3 regions of the Dysgonomonas sp. 37-18 genome follow, and region 3 is predicted to be linked to each of the others. Evidence: riboswitches for the same ligand, from Rfam matches in the RefSeq annotation. Region 3 holds a riboswitch; each other region holds the start of a gene.

Region 1 (6,239 bases), on a different contig from region 3:
AGGCAGGTTGCTCAGGAAATTGAAAAACAATATCCTGATGTGGAAACTGAATATATGTTTGTAGACAATGCCGCTATGCAGATTATTCAATGGCCTAAGCGTTTTGATGTACTTGTTACAGAAAACTTGTTTGGAGATATCCTTACCGATGAGGCCTCTGTAATTACCGGATCATTAGGTATGTTGCCATCGGCATCTATTGGTATTCACACATCTGTGTTTGAACCGATACATGGTTCATATCCTCAGGCAGCAGGCAAAAATATAGCAAATCCATTAGCCACTATTCTTTCGGCAGCAATGATGTTCGAATATGCATTCGAACTGAAAGAAGAAGGTAAGCTGATTCGTGATGCTGTTAATGCATCTATGGATGCAGGAGTAGTAACTGAGGATATTGCATCGAAAGAAGGAAAAGCTTATTCTACATCGCAAGTAGGCGACTGGATTGTAAATTATTTGAAGGGATAAAATTTTTTCTAAGATACTGTGAAGAGGCTGTTCGTTGTGTACAGCCTCTTTTCGTCTTTATCTCAATAGTGATATGCCTGATAGGTTACTTTCAATGGGCTCTTTCCATTTAATATTTGCATATTGTAGTCTTCTACAAAATATTACTTTCATAAACATTAGGAAAAAAGATGTAAAATATTTATCTTTGCCCCGCTTTTATAAGCCCGTACGTGTGATGGGAATAAGGAAGCAATCCTTAATTTGAGTAACACAATTTAAAATTAAAAGATGAAAACGTTTGAATTAAAAGGAGAAGCCAGAACAGATCTTGGCAAAAAAGCGACAAAAGCATTTCGTAAAGAAGACAAAATCCCTGCTGTAATTTATGGTGGAGATCAAACTGAAGCAATTGCTTTTACTGTTACAAACAGCGATGTTCGCAAACTTGTTTATACTCCTGAAATTTTCCTTGTAAACCTAACAATAGGAAAAGACAGCTATAAAGCTATATTGAAAGATGTACAGGTACATCCGGTAACAGATGCTATCTTGCACCTTGACTTCCTTCATGTATTTGAAGGCAAACCAATTGTAATGGACGTTCCTGTTATTTTGGACGGACTTGCAGAAGGTGTAAAAGCAGGGGGTAAACTTTCACTTGACTTGCGTAAGATTAAAGTAAAAGCTCTTTACGATAAGATCCCTGAGAAAGTACACGTTGACGTAACAAGCCTTGCTCTTGGAAAATCTATCCAGGTAGGTGAACTACACTTCGAAGGACTAGAACTGTTAAATGCTAAAAATGCTGTTGTTTGTCGCGTTCAATTGACTCGTGCTGCAAGAGGTCTTGCTGCTAAAAACGGCTAATAATAGGATATATTGAATGAAATACTTGATTGCCGGCCTCGGTAATATTGGTAGAGAATACGAATATACCCGCCACAATATAGGATTCAGAGTATTGGACGCTTTAGCTAAAGCGTCCAATATTGTTTTTGCTGACAAGCGTTATGGCTTTGTGTCTGAACTAAAGGTCAAAGGACGTACTCTTATTCTGCTAAAGCCATCTACTTTTATGAATCTTAGCGGAAATGCTGTTCGTTATTGGCTAAACCAAGAAAAGATACCGATTGAGAATCTTTTGGTAGTTGTAGATGATCTTGCTTTGCCTTTTGGTTCTTTACGCCTCAAAGGAAAAGGTAGTAGTGCCGGACATAACGGACTGGGTAATATACAATCTGTACTAGGAACACAAGATTATGCCCGCTTACGCTTTGGTATAGGTAACGAATTTTCTCGGGGAGGTCAAGTCGGCTATGTGCTCGATAATTTCAGTGACGAAGAGGAAAAAGAGCTTCCTGTGAAACTGGAGACCTGTGGCGAAATAATCAAAAGCTTTTGTCTGGCAGGTATCAACAATACCATGAACCAATACAATAATAAATAAAACCAAAGAAGTTAGAAACGAATATCTTTTGTATCTAATATATAACTTTGGTAAATGATGTGAAGCCGGTCTTGTTTGCGGACATATTGGCAAAATTCTGATTTTATTATGAAAGAACCTAAAAACGAAGTACGTATAGACAAATGGCTGTGGGCTGTTCGTCTTTTCAAAACTCGTTCTATAGCAATAGAAGCATGTAAAAAAGGACGTGTCTCGATCAAAGGAGTTACTATAAAACCCTCTCGATCAATTAAGGTAGGCGATGTGATAGAAGTGCGCCGTCCTCCGGTTACTTATTCCTTTGAAGTCCTCAACCTTTCGGAAAACAGAATGGGAGCCAAGCTTGTGCCCGAATTTATGAAAGATGTGACATCTGCATCTCAACTTGAAATATTAGAAATGTCTAAGGTGAGCGGTTTTGTAGATAGAGCTAGAGGAACAGGGCGACCAACAAAAAAAGATCGTCGTGAATTGGATCAGTTTACAGAAGATTACTCTTTCTTTGATGATTGGGATTTAGAAGATTAGAGTATAAATTATAGTTCGAAACTTATTCCTTGCAGAACACACTCTTATGAAATAGTAATTCATTATACCATCAAAAACTTTCTTATTTATATTTGTTCTTATTTATAATTCTATATCTTTGTTACCATAATTGGTGTTATATATTCGAAGTCTTGGATATATAATGAAAAGGGAATCAGGTGTAAATCCTGAACAGTCGCGCTGCTGTAAGCTTCGCTAAACGTTTATACAAATCCTCAAAGCCACTGTTTTTCATAAACGGGAAGGTCGTATAAAACGGAAGTAAGTCAGAAGACCTGCCAAAAAATAAATTTCATCTTTCGCGAAAAAAGATAGAAAGCTCAAGAGATTTTTCTCTGATTATAGAAAATTGATTTTGGTTGAAGTATTTATACTATCATCTCTTGCAATGTCATATTTCGGTATCTGCAAATGAGGTTGTATATTTTAAATAAACCTTCTCCTGATCTTATAATATATTCAATAACAATAAAAACTTACAACAATGAAAAAGATATGTCAAAGATGTTCGGCCGCTTTCAGCTGTAGAGAAGACCGCGTAGAATTGTGTAGCTGCCGTAGAGTTTCTTTAGTTTCAGGGGTGCGCGATTATATAAAAGATAACTATAGTGACTGCCTTTGTCCTAAGTGTTTAAGCGAAACAAATACTTACTTTTTTGCCTTTGATGTTAATCCTAAATTCATAAAAGACAAAAAATAAAGTATTTATAAGCAACACCAATACAAGGTAATAGCAAAAACTTATTTTTAATTTACAATTTATTATAAATTTAGTCTTTAATTCGTTTAATTGTATAGGTAAGTTTCCTTAAATTTGATGTTGGAAAACAACGCAATTTGAATGTTTTCAAATCAAGTATTGAAGTTTGCAATCTCCTGTCACAAATGGAGATAGGAGATTGCAAATCGATATCGAACCGGATAGAAATAATAACTATAATAAATAAAATTAAACATGTTACAAGAGTTTACTTTAGGCGAAGGAAAGGCGATTATCAACTTCACTCTTAAGTTTTGCGACACGAGGCAAAAAATATTAAATAGTTACGGTTTTCATCGGGTTATTGAAGCTTTTATACAAAGATTGAAAAAGAATGATGTCATTATCTACGATTATTATATCAAAGAATTCAAGACTGACGAAGAATTTCAAAAAACATTGATAGAAGCATTTAAGCTACTTACTGTATGTAATCCCGATGAGGTGCAAAATGTACATAACAAGTATGCTATCTTTTTCAACGATAAAGATTTATTTATAGAGCTTATAGAGCTTCTCTATGGCTTCTGGCGTAGAATGGAACGTTATACTATAGTGCATAACAATTCCATCAGCAGCGGGTTGCAAAGTGTGCGTTTTTTGCATGCCAACGAATTGTTCAATGAGCTGGTACTTTCTATCTACCGCCGCATTCAGGAAACCGTAATGGGGTATCAGCATCTTGTATATCGCCAGCTTACCGCAGGTGCAAATGCAGGGTTAACTCTTAGTGACATTACTTGGAACTGCCCAATAGAATACAATGGGTTGACTTCTATTCCGTTCATTACTTCTGTTATGTTTAAACCACCGTTTATTTCATATACAAAAAGAAATACACGCGACGGCATTTTTCAAGAACATACAACAAATCCGGTAGAAAATATTATTCTGAATGAAGATGACTGGTTCTTATTTCCTGCTAAAGTAGGGAATATGTTGACCTTTGTTTATTTCCACAAGGACTATATGGTTCACGGATTTGCATTATCCAATCTTTTTGAACTAGCTAAAGCCAGTGAATATATCGGTAAAAAACCGGATATAATATACGTGTTCGGATATCCTGATGGAATAGAAGAGAAACGTACTTTCTACTATAAGGATAAGAAAAATGATATTCTTATCGGTTACGCTAATCATTGCGACGATATCGACTATTTTGGCTATATGAAAAAAATGCTTCTTACACTTCATAACGTGAAGCAAATGGAGCAAGGGCGATTGCCGCTACATGGAGCTATGGTAAACATATTACTCAAGAATGGTACAGAAGCCAATATCGTTATTATAGGAGACAGTGGTGCCGGAAAATCTGAAAGTTTGGAAGCTTTCCGTACACTTAACGAGAAATATATACGTCATATGCGTATCGTATTTGACGATATGGGTTACCTCAAAAAAGAAGAAGATGGTACGATTAAGGGGTATGGAACCGAAATCGGAGCATTTGTCCGTATCGATGACCTTGACCCTATGTATGCGTTCCAGCAGTTAGAGAGAGGTATCTATTCAAATCCTGACAAAATAAATGCTCGCATTACGATTCCTGCTGCAACATACGATGTTATATCTAAAGGATATAAAGTAGATTATATCTTGTATGCGAATAACTATACTGAATCTGCTCAGAAGATTGAGTTTTTTGATAATCTCGACGAAGCGATTAAAATATTCGAAGCTGGAGCCCGCAAAGCAAAAGGTACTACTACCGAAAATGGTTTGGTAACATCTTATTTTGCCAACCCTTTTGGCCCTGTACAAGAAAAAGAGCTTGCAGGCAAACTGATCAAAGAATTCTTTAATGATATGAATAACAACGGTGTAAAAATAGGAGAGATATACACCTCGCTTGCTATTGACGGACATACTAAGGATGGGCCTCAATTGGCAGCAGAAGAGTTGTTTACAATGATAAATAATGATTAAGTGGAGTAGAGATGAGTTAAGTATTAGCTCGTCTCTTTCTTCGATAAAATTTGCCTGACTACTCAACGCTTACTTAAACTTTTGATAATGTATGGCGTTAAATATTATAACGGAGAAAAATACAACTAATAATTAGAATAAACCTATGAACAATATGCAACAATCCTTGATGCACGACAATATCAAGATGCTTGGCCACTTGCTCGGAAAAACGATCAATGAGGCGAAAGGGCAAGATATGGTCGACCTCATAGAAACAATCCGCAGGCTATCTAAAGCATCACACTCGGGTGACATTGAAGCACATAAATCGTTGGTTAAGACATTGCAAAATCTTAGGGATGAGGAGTTCTTGCCTGTAGCACGTTCTTTCAACCAGTTTCTTAACCTCACAAATACGGCAGAACAATATAATAGTATCTCTCCCCACGCACAAGGGGCTGAGAATCCGGTGAATTTTTCTGCAGTATATGAAAAACTTAAAGCCGCTAACTATAGCGATAGCGATATAATCAAAGCAATAGAAGATATATCTATCGATTTGGTTTTAACCGCTCACCCTACAGAAATAAATAGACGCTCGTTGATCAATAATCTGAATCAAGTAGATCAATGCCTTAAGCTACTCGATCATGATGATTTGATCGAACATCAGAAAGTACAAATATTGCGCAGACTCAAACAACTAATCGCTCAATATTGGTATACTGATGAAATACGTCAGAATCGTCCGACCCCCAACGAAGAAGCAAAATGGGGATATGATGTAGTAGAGAATAGCCTTTGGGCTGCTGTACCAGCTTACATCCGAGAACTCGACGAGCAAATAAGAAATACACTCGCATATCGTATTCCGATCGATGCACGTCCTATACATTTTTCATCATGGATGGGGGGCGACCGTGACGGGAATCCTAATGTGACAGCCAAAGTTACACATGATGTACTACTTGATAGCCGCCGTCGTGCTGCAACTCTCTTCTTATCAGATATAGAAATACTGGTGAAAGAACTATCAATGGCAACCTGTACGCTCGAATTCAGAAATTATATAGGAAACTATGAAGTACAAGAGCCGTATCGTGAGCTAATGAAAAAGTT
Region 2 (6,239 bases), on a different contig from region 3:
AATTCTGTTTCATTCTCTAGTCTCAGAGAGAAAGAAGTTATATAATTGTCTTTTCCTTCAAATTCTTTGTTGTCGTCACTACAAGCAGGTAATAAAATGACAGACAATATCAGCAGACAGATATAATGGTATATTCTTTTCATTATCTAATTAGTCTTTTAGTTATTAAAATTCAGATCAACAGGATTACCCGGCTCAGTTGATACTTCACCAACTAAAGAGCCTTTACCTACAGAAGCCGTATGTACTTTTACAAAATCTATATGAGTGAGGTTAGCAGGACTTCCATCAGCATGAATAGCATCTTCTATCCAAAACTCCCCAATGGGTCTCGTTGGGTCTGTATTGTGATTGTCCACATACCCCCATCCTAAGTCTCTGGACGATTCATAACCTGTACCTTCGGCAATATAGAATGTCGGTGGCACACGTGTACCAGTCAAGGTATAAGCACTTTCTTTTATAAACATTGGGAAGAAATAGTCTTGAGAGTGATATCCATTAATATCTACCGAACCTGTATTTCCAAAATTGTCTGTCCACATTACATCAGTTCTTTTTTCTGTAGGTTTGTAATAAGTAACAGCATAGCGTTGTATGTTGTCTTTCTTTCCATACTCACTGCCTTTCAGTTCGTACCATGTATCATCGGGTAATCCGTTGCCATTCGAATCTTGCATAACCCAAACTACTCCCGGTTCACTCCAACCTGCAAAAGAATTACCATTGATGCTCAAGTCAGCTTTATTTGCCACATTTTTCACACTATGATCGAATCCTATTACAAAATAACCTCCGTAAGCCCCTATATGAAACATATTAGAATTAGCATCTACGGATGTTTGGAATTTTTGTAACACCTGAGTTATTGTTTGATATGGAGATTGGAAATCAATAAACTGTCCCGGAGCTGGAATGTAATTGAAAGCTTTAGTAGCAACAGCTTTACTGTTTGTCTGTATTGCTCTGAAATAAGTACTTTCAGGCTCTGTACAAGTAACCTCTACTTGCGCCTTTACCGATGTTCCTGTTTCTGTTACTTCTATCAAATAAGCTTTCTTCTCGGTAGGTGTAAATTTTAAAAACTCGGTAGTCGAACTTTGTGCAACTCCATCAACAGTCCACTTAAAGCCGGCAGGTTTATCTATATGGCAAATAACAGGAGCTAACACCAAAGTTCTGCCAAGAGGGACTGTCATCTTGCGTAGATTATTTTTATTGGTTATGGTTCGGTATAGACCATCATCGAAATAAAGTTCAGCTTCGGGTACAGGTAATACGACTACTGTTAGGGCTTTGATGTCAACACCCTCTTCGGTAGTTACTTTAACAGTCAAGGCAAATGAACCTAAATTTTCTTCTACAAAAGAGTACACTTGTTCTTCCGATACTATTTCACCATTTTTTCTCCATACATATTCTGCGTTTTCTGCATAGTTGGCTGTTGCTTTCAGCTCTATTGGTTGCCCCACATATGCAATATAGCTGGAGACCATTTCTATTTCGGGTGATATTTTATCTGCTACAGTAACTTTAATCTGCGACTCTTTATATCCAATTTCATCGTCAACCCTAAATATGATAAAATATTCGCCAACGCTATAGTCACTGAAATTTAACTGTAAATCATTCGAAATAATTTTCCCATTCAATTTCCACGAATAAATAGGGTTGGTTGCATTGGTTACTTGCGGTACAATCTCTAATGTTTTCCCTTTTCTAACTTTATACTCATTTTGTGAGAATGTAATAGTTATATCGTTTTGAACTATATCATCATCACCAGAACATGATGAGAGGTAATAACCACTCAATAGTAAAAAAAGAAATAAAATTTTATTTTTCATCATTTACTTTTTTATTAATCTAAAATTAAACTTTTCAACCTATGTTTTGTAAACACAATATGAGCCGGAATCTCTCCTGTAACCACAGACCATTTTCGGTTACCCATTTTGTCAAAGCAGAACAACGTTCCCGGACTAATATAATCTTTAGCGTCAGTCACATATATGTCTTTGGTTTCAGGATGAATAGCTAAACCATACGGAATTACGATTTGCTTTTCAGTTCCATCTTTAATGAAGTTCCGAGATACAACTGTTTGGCTTTTGGTATTTACAATAGCATAAGTAATTGTGTTTTTTTGAGTTATATGACTCCATTCTACACTATACATATAAATAGAATCGCCCATCGCGGTCATATTAGAGCATGGTAAGTTTAAAGTTTTGCTTACCATATCGTTTTTCCCGATGATATATGTATTTGATGCCGTAGATTTATAATCGCCTCGCGAGCTTACATAGATATTATTATCACTATCCAATTCCAACCGATGTAAATTAATCCCTACTGTTATCTTCTTTATTTCTTCGAACTTACCTAAATCAATAACAGACACTGTATTATCGTAATTCGGAACTCGGTAACCTCCCGAGTTAGCGACATACAATTTATTATCTCTTATCACCATTTCTTCGGGTTGATAGCCTACAGAAACCCGTCCAACTTCCTTAAAGTTGGTAGTGTCTATCTTTACGATACAACCTAGTGGGGTATCCGGTTCTATCTTAACAGGTCCATTGTAAGAACTTATATACGCATAACCTTTGTCGAAAACGATGTAACGGCAGTTGGGTATAGTGAGAGAACCTATATGGCATGCAGTATTTACATCCAACACCTCCACATAACCTGAAACATTGATTACGGCATATAGTTTATTCCCATAAATCTGGATATCGTTACCTACATCTCCCAGTTCATGGGCAATGTTAGGATTTAGATAAGGATAAATATTTTGACAATATTTACCGGTTTTACGATCGAAGTAATCAATGGAAGATTTATTACTTCCCATATTGGCTTCATTCAACAGATAAAATCCTTTTATATTACCTTCTTCTCCTTCTACAACAGTTGTTTCATCAACAGGAGCTACCGGTGTTATTGTGGGAGGAATCAGTTCCTCATCATCTCCTCTACATGAATAGAGAAGAGTTAATCCTACAATTAGAATTAGAAATCCTAATTTGAATAATCTTCTTTTCATAATTTTCTTAAATAGTTATATTGAGTATAAATTTGAAATTTGTTCCTGGCATAGGGTAATTCAAGACTACATCGTAAGCCTGATTAAATAGATTATTAATTTCCATGGTAGCTTTGTATTTATTTTTCCTCCACACAAAAGACTTACCGATAGCCATATCGTGAGTGTACCAAGGCTCAAGTCTATTACGGGGAATATTGGCACTACCTGTATACCTAGTAGCTGTATAAATAAAACTGTATGATAAATTCCATGATTTATAATTGACGCCTAATATGGCCGATGCACTGTGGGTCGGAATATATGCTATTTGTCCTTTATAGGTAATGGTATCACTCTCTACTACCATCGGAGTATAGTCCTGTGCTTTTTGGTAAGTATAATTTATCCGAGTATCTAAAGTTAGATCTTTTCCTATCTTGTTAGTAGATGTTAAAGCAACATCTACTCCTTTTATCTTTACAAGACCAATATTTTTCATTGTCCAACGAAAATTTACACCGCCCGGGATAGCTAATAATTTGTCTGTAACTTCGTTGTAATAGGCATCGACTTGTCCTTCTAGAAAAAATGATGAATTTATATTTTTTGAATATACGAACCCTAAATTATATTGTTTGGTAAATTCGGGTTTGAGGTAAGAAGACAATGTCCCCATATATGCCATATGCATCTCGGTGAAGGTCGGCATTCGAAATATATTTTTATAAAAGGCTCTTAAAAATAGGTTCTCTCTACTCCATGGTTGCCATGAGGCCATCAAGGTGGGTGTGATTTTATCCCAATCACGTTGAATGTCTTTTTTATCTTCTTTGGTAGATTCATGGACAAAAGTACCGAGTAAACTACCCTGTATTTTTACTCTATCTAGATCGAGAGAAGTCGCTACAGCTACCCAAGTAGAATAACGTTGCGGATAGATAAATTCCACCAAATTGGCATTCATTTTATTCCACTGAAAGTCGGCAGAAATGTTGGCTGTCCACGAAGGAAGGATATTAAATAGATTGGCTGAAGAAATATAAACATCATGGAGCATATATTTATTTTTCAACTTTTGAATTAAAGTATCAGATTCATAATACAAATAATCGTACGCATATTTCCCTGATATCTTTATTGCATAAACGTCTGAAAATCTCTTATTCAAAGCTGATTGAACAAAGAAATTCCGATCCTTTTGTCTATCTTCGTGCTTAAATCTTCCGGGTTCTTCTTTCACAATCGCTCCAGGGTATCCCCGTTCTGAAGTATAGAAATAAATACGACTTTTCCAATCACCTCCTTTTAACTTTCCGAAGAAGGCTTGCTCAATTCTAAATATCTGAATGTCTCCATTCTTTCGAACAGCGGTAGTATCGTATCCCCCTCTATTGTCAACAGTATTTTGAACTTTGTATCGAAACTTATATTTACCTGTCGAGTTAGTGTAATCAATATTAAACGATGAATTTAATTTCTCAGATAGCTTTTGTTCCCAATACAAAGAAGGATTAATCAGTCCGAATGCTCCTGTTTTGAAAGTAAATTTCAGATTATATTTTTTGTTGCATCCAAACTGAGGAGTTTTAGCTTCTATGTAGATAGAACTTGCAGAACTGTAATCTTTTGCCGGCTGAAAAATGGAGCTTTTTTGTCCGTTATGTAAAGAGATAGCTTGAATATTATCAAGTGAATATCGTCCAAGGTCTACAACTCCATTCTGAGGATTCGCTATTTCAATCCCATCATAGAATACACCTACATGCTGGCTACCCATACTACGTACATTTATAGTCTTAAGACCACCAATACCACCATAGTCTTTCAATTGTACACCCGAAAAATAACGCAAAGCATCAGCTACAGAATGGGCACTTAAATTTTGTAATAATTCTCCCGATAGTACTTGTACAGGGATAACATCTACTCTAGTTTTACGAGCCGAGACTACTATCTCATTTAGATGTTGTATACTATCTAGTTTACTTTGCGCGAAGCCCGTTATGGAACAACAGTATATAAAAGAAAACATTAACCCAACTCGGTTAAACCCACGTAATGACGACATCTAAGCCACCTGATTAAAGGATTATCAAATAACTTAACAGGAAAATATAAACGATTAAATTAAAAAGAGCAACCATAATGATGATGGTCAGAATTCTGCTTTTCATCTTCTTCAGCTTTATTTCCCGAAAGCCTTAAATTATAATAATCTTGGCAGGTCTTCTGACTTACTCCATCTTTGAATCGTCCTTCCCATTCATTGTTGAACAGTGGCTTGAGTATTGTTCAAAGATTTTAGTAGAGCTTACAGCAGCGGGTCTGTTCAGGATTTACACCTGATTCCCTTTTCATCACTTTTCCGTAAGTTATTGGAATTATGACACCAAAATCGAAAACAAAGGTATCTTTAAATATTTAAAAAAGAAAACTTATTATAAAGATTATTAAAACAAGGAGAGCTTTTGTTCCACTCTTAGCTTTTTGAGGGTTGTTTCAGCTTTTTAGTTTGTATGAACATAAAATGTAATTATTTTCGACTATTTTTTCTGATAGGGTATAACAATTATTTAATCCTATGAAAATATAATTATTATGAATTATATGATCAAAATAGTTTTTCTCTATCGAGTTTAGGCTAAATAACGTTCAAAGAAAAATATTGCGATACATAAAAAATATTAGGCAAAATCGATTGTTTAAAAAATGTATACTATAGATTTAACTTATTATATTCTGCGAAACTAGACACTTTAGGATATTTCAACGTGTCATTTAAAACCTTGTTTATAGTCGGATAAATCTTTGTCTTTTTATATTAGTCTGCTGCCTCCAACTTTACAACCAACCTGATTATAATATTGAGTTAATACTGAAGATATGAACTGAAAGTTATCGAGCGAAATCAATATGCTTGGTTATTCCTTGACTGTAATAATCTGTCAAGATTAATTACCCCCAATTATTTAGGAACGGTACAAAAGAAAAATATACATATTATAATTATAAAATAATACTTTCTCATATAGATAAGCATGTTTTATTTGTTCCAAGATTACCACAAATATATTATCACTTCCTTCTTTTTGATTTAACAAAGAACGAGTATCACTTAAATATAGGATCTACTCTATAATTTGAACCAAATATTTGTTTGGAAAATATGATAATTAATAATCTTTGTATGTTTAAAATTGTA
Region 3 (6,239 bases):
AGTCTTTGGATATTAGTATAAGCTCATCCAGATTGAATGTTATCTCTCCTCTTAGTCTGCGATATACAGCTTCTCGGCCTAACGATAACAAATCCATCAGGTAATGGGCTATTTTGACATTTTCGGGAAGTGCAGATTTGATTCTATACACCAAGTTGTTTACAACCTCTTTATTCATCATAGACTTACATTTATTGAGATTGAGATATGTTTAGTGGTTAACTTTAATCTAAGTTTTAGTAAATCTTTTTTTATCGCATAAATTTATTATATTTATTTTAAAAATTGGTATGGATTTTATTCAAGAATGTGTTATTTTATCACTTTTTTTTGAAAGCTCTTATCGTTGAGGTGAATCCCCGTATTCATCCAAAGTTTGCACATTTATGATTCTTTGATTGCTGCTGCCTCTGAATCGTAGCTCTTCGCTTTGCAGTGCTTCAATATATCTGCCGTCTACCAAAAAATCGATAAAAGGAAGAATTTGAGAAAGCCTTTCCGATTTTAGAATGTTTTCATACAAAAATCCGGTATAGCACCAGATGTTTTTGTCTGTTTCTGCTTTTATTCGTTGTGCAAGCTGTGTGAAACCTTCTACTTGAAACAGGGGATCTCCACCCGAAAAAGTAACGTTTGCAAATTCATCTTCTTTTATTATCTCTAATAGCTGATCAATGGTGTGTGGTGTGCCATTTTTTATATCCCACGATTGTGGGTTATGGCATCCCGGACATCTGTGTGCACAACCCGCAGCGTAGATGGCCGTTCTGAATCCGGGACCATCTACGGTGGTGTCATGTATAATATTTAGTATTGATAGCTTATTCATGAATAATGCGGTCGTTTAACTCTGCCAGTTTTGCGCTGTTCCATCGGTCTGTTGTCCCTACCAGGTAACCTGTTATGCGTTGCAGGCGATCTATTTCGTCGCTACCGCATTTTGGGCATCGGGTGAGCTTTGTATCCGAATTTTCATAGCCGCATTTCAAACAACGATTGCGATTGTGATTGACTGATGCATACCCCATATTATATTTATCCATCATATCTACTACTGTCAATATAGCATCGGGGTTGTGTGTGGCATCACCGTCTATCTCTACATAAAAGATATGTCCTCCTCGAGTTAGGTCATGATAAGGAGCTTCTGTCTTTGCTTTCTTATGTGCACTGCATTGGTAATATACGGGTACGTGATTGGAATTGGTGTAATATTCACGATCGGTTATGCCCTTGATTAGCCCAAAGTCTTTTTTGTCTCGACGTGTAAAACGTCCGGCGAGCCCTTCGGCAGGAGTTGCAAGTACACTGTAATTATGCTGATATTTTTCTGAGAATTCATTTACTCGATCTTTCATATAAGTTACTATCTCCAGTCCGAGTTTTTGAGCTTGCTCATCTTCTCCATGATGTTTACCTACAAGTGCAACAAGAGCTTCGGCAAGTCCTATAAAACCAATGCCCAATGTGCCTTGATTAATTACCTTCTCTATCGTGTTCTCATCTTTTACCTGCTCGCATCCTTCCCATAATACAGACATTAGTAATGGAAATTGTTTGGGAGCGGCAGTTTTCTGAAATTCGAACCTGCGATGCAATTGTAATGCGGTCAGGTCGAGTATCTGGTTTAGTTTGCTGTAGAAGCAATCTATTCTTTCTTTTTCATTTTCTATATTTCTGCATTCTAAGGCAATGCGTACAAGATTGATAGTGGAGAAAGAGAGATTCCCCCGTCCGATAGATGTCTTTTTCCCAAAGCGATTTTCGAATACGCGTGTCCGACAACCCATTGTAGCTACTTCGTATTCAAATCGGCGAGGATTGTCTGCTTTCCAGTCTTCATGTTGATTGAATGTCGCATCCAGATTCAAAAAGTTAGGGAAGAAACGGCGGGCACTCACCTTGCTTGCTAGTATATAAAGATCATAGTTTTTGTCGTCCGGCAAATAGTTTACGCCTCGCTTCTTTTTCCATATTTGTATAGGGAAAATAGCCGTTACGCCACTTCCTACTCCTTCGTATGTACTGTGGAGTAATTCGCGAATAATACAGCGCCCTTCAGCGGAGGTGTCCGTTCCGTAATTGACCGAACTGAATACGACCTGATTTCCTCCACGAGAATGGATTGTGTTCATATTGTGAATAAAGGCCTCCATCGATTGGTGAACTCTGCTCACTGTTCTGTTTATAGCATGCTGTATAATTCGTTTGTCTCCTGCTAAATCTTTGACTGAACAAGGGATATAATCTTCTATTTCTGTTTCGTACAAATGTTTGTATTCTATTCCTGTAGCTTGTTCGAGAACTTTTATTTCTTCAATAAAGCTCTTACGTACAAATGGAGCTAAATAAAAATCGAAAGCAGGAATAGCCTGTCCGCCATGCATCTCATTTTGCGCTGTTTCCAGAGAGATACAACCTAGCATACTGGCAGTCTCAATGCGTTTTGCGGGACGAGATTCTCCATGTCCTGCAAAAAAACCGTTTTGTAATATTTTATCTAAAGGATGTTGTACGCAAGTAAGACTTTTAGTCGGATAATAATCTTTGTCGTGTATATGCAGATAGTTGAGACGAACAGCTTCTTTTACCTCCGGCAATAATAAATAATCATCAACAAAAGGCTTAGTGGTTTCGCTAGCAAACTTCATCATCATACCGGCAGGTGTATCGGCGTTCATGTTTGCATTTTCTCGCGTGATATCGTTCGATTTAGTATCTATAATTTCCAGAAACATGTCTCGCGTTTTTGCTTTGCGGGCAATGCTGCGTTTGTCACGATAGGCAATGTATTTTTTTGCCACCTCTTTGCGGGGGCTTTTCATCAACTCCATTTCTACCATGTCTTGTATTTGCTCCACTGTCATCTGCTCATTTCCCTGACAGGATACATAGTCTGTAATGCGTCTGATTAAAGTGGAATCTTCTCCTTGTTCGGTGTGTAGCATGGCTTTGCGAACTGCTGCCATGATTTTTTCCTCATTAAAACCGACGATACGTCCGTCTCTTTTTACAACTGTCTGAATCATATTCGTTATCGTTTATACTTTTATTGTATCAATTAAAATATAACTGACAGGAGCAGGGAAGTACACAGACTTATTTGGAGTTAATATGTTGTATAATTCTGCTGCTTTTCTCCCGAAAGCTAGAATGTATATACGGCAGGTCTTCTGACTTATTTCGCAGTTGGTAACCTTCCCATCAGTATTCGTTGACAGTGGTGTGAGAGTCCAACTACCTTTCTGAAATTTACAGCTACGGGGATAGTTCAGGTCTTTCACCTGATTCCCTTTTCATCCGATTATATTCGGAACCGTATATGTTAACAAAGTTATATGATTTTACTTAATAAAAGACTTGATTGGATATTTTATTTAAGTGTTTTCTGATTTAAGTTTTCTCTGTTTATTGTTAATTAGCTTTTTATGAGTTTGTTGTGATTTTGCTATTGTTGAAAAGTTTTCTAAAAATAAAATTTTATATTCTTATCGATGATCTTTTTTTGTTTTTGTAAAGAGAAATGCTTTATGAATAATCTATATGTCAGACCTTAAGTCCATAATTTCGGAAAATATTTTCAGCCTTTTCTATTTCCGACTGTTCGGGAGGTGCAATGTCTTTAAGCTTGTAGTCTTCAGTTAATTGCTCCCATTTATGTAATCCCATTTGATGAAAAGGTAGAATATCTACTCGCTGTACATTTTTATATTCAGAAACTTGTTTTGCCCAGTCATTCAGGTCTTTTTCATCGTCGGTGAAGCCCGGAACGAGCACATATCTTAGCCAGGCAGGTTTTTCAATTTCTGTGAGGTACTGCATGAAGCGAAGTGTTGGCTCCAGAGGTTTTGCTGTGAGGTTTTTATATTTATCAGGATTGATATGTTTAATATCCAGTAGTACAAGATCTGTGTGCTCTAAAACTTCCTTTACCTTATCATTTAATATATATCCTGATGTGTCTATAGCTGTATGTAAACCTTCATTTTTACACATCTTAAATAGTTCGATAATAAACTGAGGTTGTAGCAGGGGTTCTCCTCCCGAAATGGTTATGCCCCCATTGCGTATGAAGTTTTTTACCTTCTTTACTTCTTCAAAAGCCTCTTCCGGAGCTAGTTCGTACTTCTTATCGTTCATATTCCATGTGTCTGGGTTATGGCAATAGAGGCAACGAAGAGGGCAGCCTTGCATAAAAAATACAAATCTTATACCCGGGCCGTCTTTAGTTCCAAAAGATTCGAAAGAATGAATTAAACCTTTCATTATTTATTTTCTTCCAGCTAAGTGAAGTTGCCCCAAAAGTGTTTTTTTTGTTTTGGAGCAACTTTTTATTTATTAACGGAGTATCAGAATGATGTAGTAATCGTTCTGTTTATAACATCCAATTGCTGCTCTTTTGTAAGTTTTACGAAATTAACAGCATAACCTGATACACGTATTGTCAACTGAGGATATTTTTCAGGATGTTCCATCGCATCGATAAGCAGATTCCTGTCAAATACATTAACGTTGAGGTGGTGACCTGTTTGTAAGAAGTAGCCATCAAGAAGTCCGCTGAGGTTTTGAGCTTCTTCTTTTCTGTTTTTACCCAATGTATTTGGTGTGATAGCGAAAGTATATGAAATGCCATCATTTGCATGAGCAAACGGAAGCTTCGCTACAGATGAAAGTGATGCTACAGCTCCTCTGGTATCACGCCCATGCATAGGGTTGGCTCCCGGAGCAAAAGGTGTTCCTCCACGTCGTCCATCAGGGGTGTTTCCTGTTTTCTTTCCGTAAACAACATTTGAAGTGATGGTCAATACCGACTGTGTAGGTATCGCATCTTTATACATCTTACGTTTACGGATTTTGCTCATGAACTTTTCTACTATTTCCACAGCAAACCTGTCGGTCTTGTCGTCGTTGTTTCCAAACGGAACGTAATCTTTTTCTATAATATAGTCGACTGCGTCACCTTCTTCATTTCTTACGATGCGTACTTTTCCATACTTGATAGCAGCAAAAGAGTCGGCGATAATGGACAGCCCCGAAACGCCGAAAGCTTGTGTCCGGACGATATCAACATCATGCAAAGCCATTTCTAAAGCCTCGTATGAATATTTATCGTGCATATAATGGATGATATTTAATGCCTTTACGTAAGTTTCGGCAACCCAATCTAAGGTGCGGTCAAATTTCTCCCACACTTCTTCAAAGTCAAGATACTCTCCTGATACCTTTTCTACCCAGTGCTTTGGTAATACTTGCGCTTTGGTTATTTCGTCTTTACCTCCGTTGATTGTATATAGTAGAGCCTTTGGTAAGTTCGCTCTTGCCCCGAAGAATTGCATCTGGTGCCCTATTCGCATCGGCGATACACAACATGCGATACCGTAATCATCGCCTAGTTGAGGACGCATCAGGTCGTCATTCTCGTACTGGAGTGATGACGTGTCGATAGAAACTTTGGCACAATAATGCTTCCAGCTTTCGGGTAAACGGTCGCTCCATAATATTGTTAGATTAGGTTCGGGTGCAGGCCCTAGGTTGTATAGTGTATGAAGCATACGGTAGCTATTTTTCGTAACCATCGACTTTCCGTTGTTTGTCATACCTCCGATCGATTCGGTTACCCATACAGGATCTCCCGAAAATAGTTCATTATATTCATTGGTGCGAAGATAACGGACTATGCGTAACTTCATTACAAAATGATCAATAAGCTCTTGTGCGTCTATCTCGGTTATTAAGCCTGCTTGTAAATCTCTTTCGATATATATATCGAGGAAAGTAGTTACACGTCCGAGGCTCATCGCTGCACCATTTTGGTCTTTGATAGCACCCAGGTATCCAAAGTATGTCCATTGGATAGCTTCTTGGGCTGTATTCGCCGGTTGAGAAATGTCGAAGCCATACGAAGCAGCCATACGTTTCAAGGCTAGTAATGCTTCTATTTGCGAACTTAGCTCTTCACGAAGACGAATCAGATCGTCTGTCATCACAATTGGGTCACATTCTTGGAAACGTTTTTCTCGCTCTGAGATTAATCGATCTACACCGTAAAGAGCTACTCTGCGGTAATCGCCGATAATACGTCCACGTCCGTAAGCATCGGGTAGGCCCGTTAACAATCCATTGCTTCTGGCTCTGCGGATGCTGTCGGTATAAGCAGCGAATACACCTTCGTTGTGTGTGCGTCTGTATTTTGAGAATATTTCTTCTGTCCCTTTGTCGAGTTTATAACCATATTCGGC

Evidence for each region. Region 3 has a riboswitch for cobalamin ahead of BGO84_RS12530 (anaerobic ribonucleoside triphosphate reductase). Riboswitches for the same ligand answer to the same signal wherever they lie in the genome.
Region 1: another riboswitch for cobalamin. It lies ahead of BGO84_RS07140 (cysteine-rich CWC family protein); the one in region 3 lies ahead of BGO84_RS12530 (anaerobic ribonucleoside triphosphate reductase).
Region 2: another riboswitch for cobalamin. It lies ahead of BGO84_RS13065 (TonB-dependent receptor plug domain-containing protein); the one in region 3 lies ahead of BGO84_RS12530 (anaerobic ribonucleoside triphosphate reductase).

What each region holds. Positions count from the first base shown of each region.
Region 1 is NZ_MKVC01000021.1:18,759-24,997, forward strand. It holds gene leuB (3-isopropylmalate dehydrogenase) at 1-471, shown strand, start outside; gene BGO84_RS07125 (50S ribosomal protein L25/general stress protein Ctc) at 742-1,320, shown strand; gene pth (aminoacyl-tRNA hydrolase) at 1,337-1,900, shown strand; gene BGO84_RS07135 (RNA-binding S4 domain-containing protein) at 2,009-2,428, shown strand; cobalamin riboswitch at 2,543-2,747, shown strand; gene BGO84_RS07140 (cysteine-rich CWC family protein) at 2,934-3,149, shown strand; gene BGO84_RS07145 (phosphoenolpyruvate carboxykinase) at 3,405-5,138, shown strand; gene ppc (phosphoenolpyruvate carboxylase) at 5,293-6,239, shown strand, end outside.
Region 2 is NZ_MKVC01000033.1:697-6,935, reverse strand. It holds gene BGO84_RS13080 (hypothetical protein) at 1-143, opposite strand, end outside; gene BGO84_RS13075 (PKD-like domain-containing protein) at 159-1,850, opposite strand; gene BGO84_RS13070 (DUF5074 domain-containing protein) at 1,862-3,055, opposite strand; gene BGO84_RS13065 (TonB-dependent receptor plug domain-containing protein) at 3,063-5,105, opposite strand; cobalamin riboswitch at 5,239-5,446, opposite strand.
Region 3 is NZ_MKVC01000031.1:14,084-20,322, forward strand. It holds gene BGO84_RS12520 (hypothetical protein) at 1-181, opposite strand, end outside; gene nrdG (anaerobic ribonucleoside-triphosphate reductase activating protein) at 341-829, opposite strand; gene BGO84_RS12530 (anaerobic ribonucleoside triphosphate reductase) at 822-3,029, opposite strand; cobalamin riboswitch at 3,146-3,336, opposite strand; gene pflA (pyruvate formate-lyase-activating protein) at 3,547-4,266, opposite strand; gene pflB (formate C-acetyltransferase) at 4,350-6,239, opposite strand, start outside.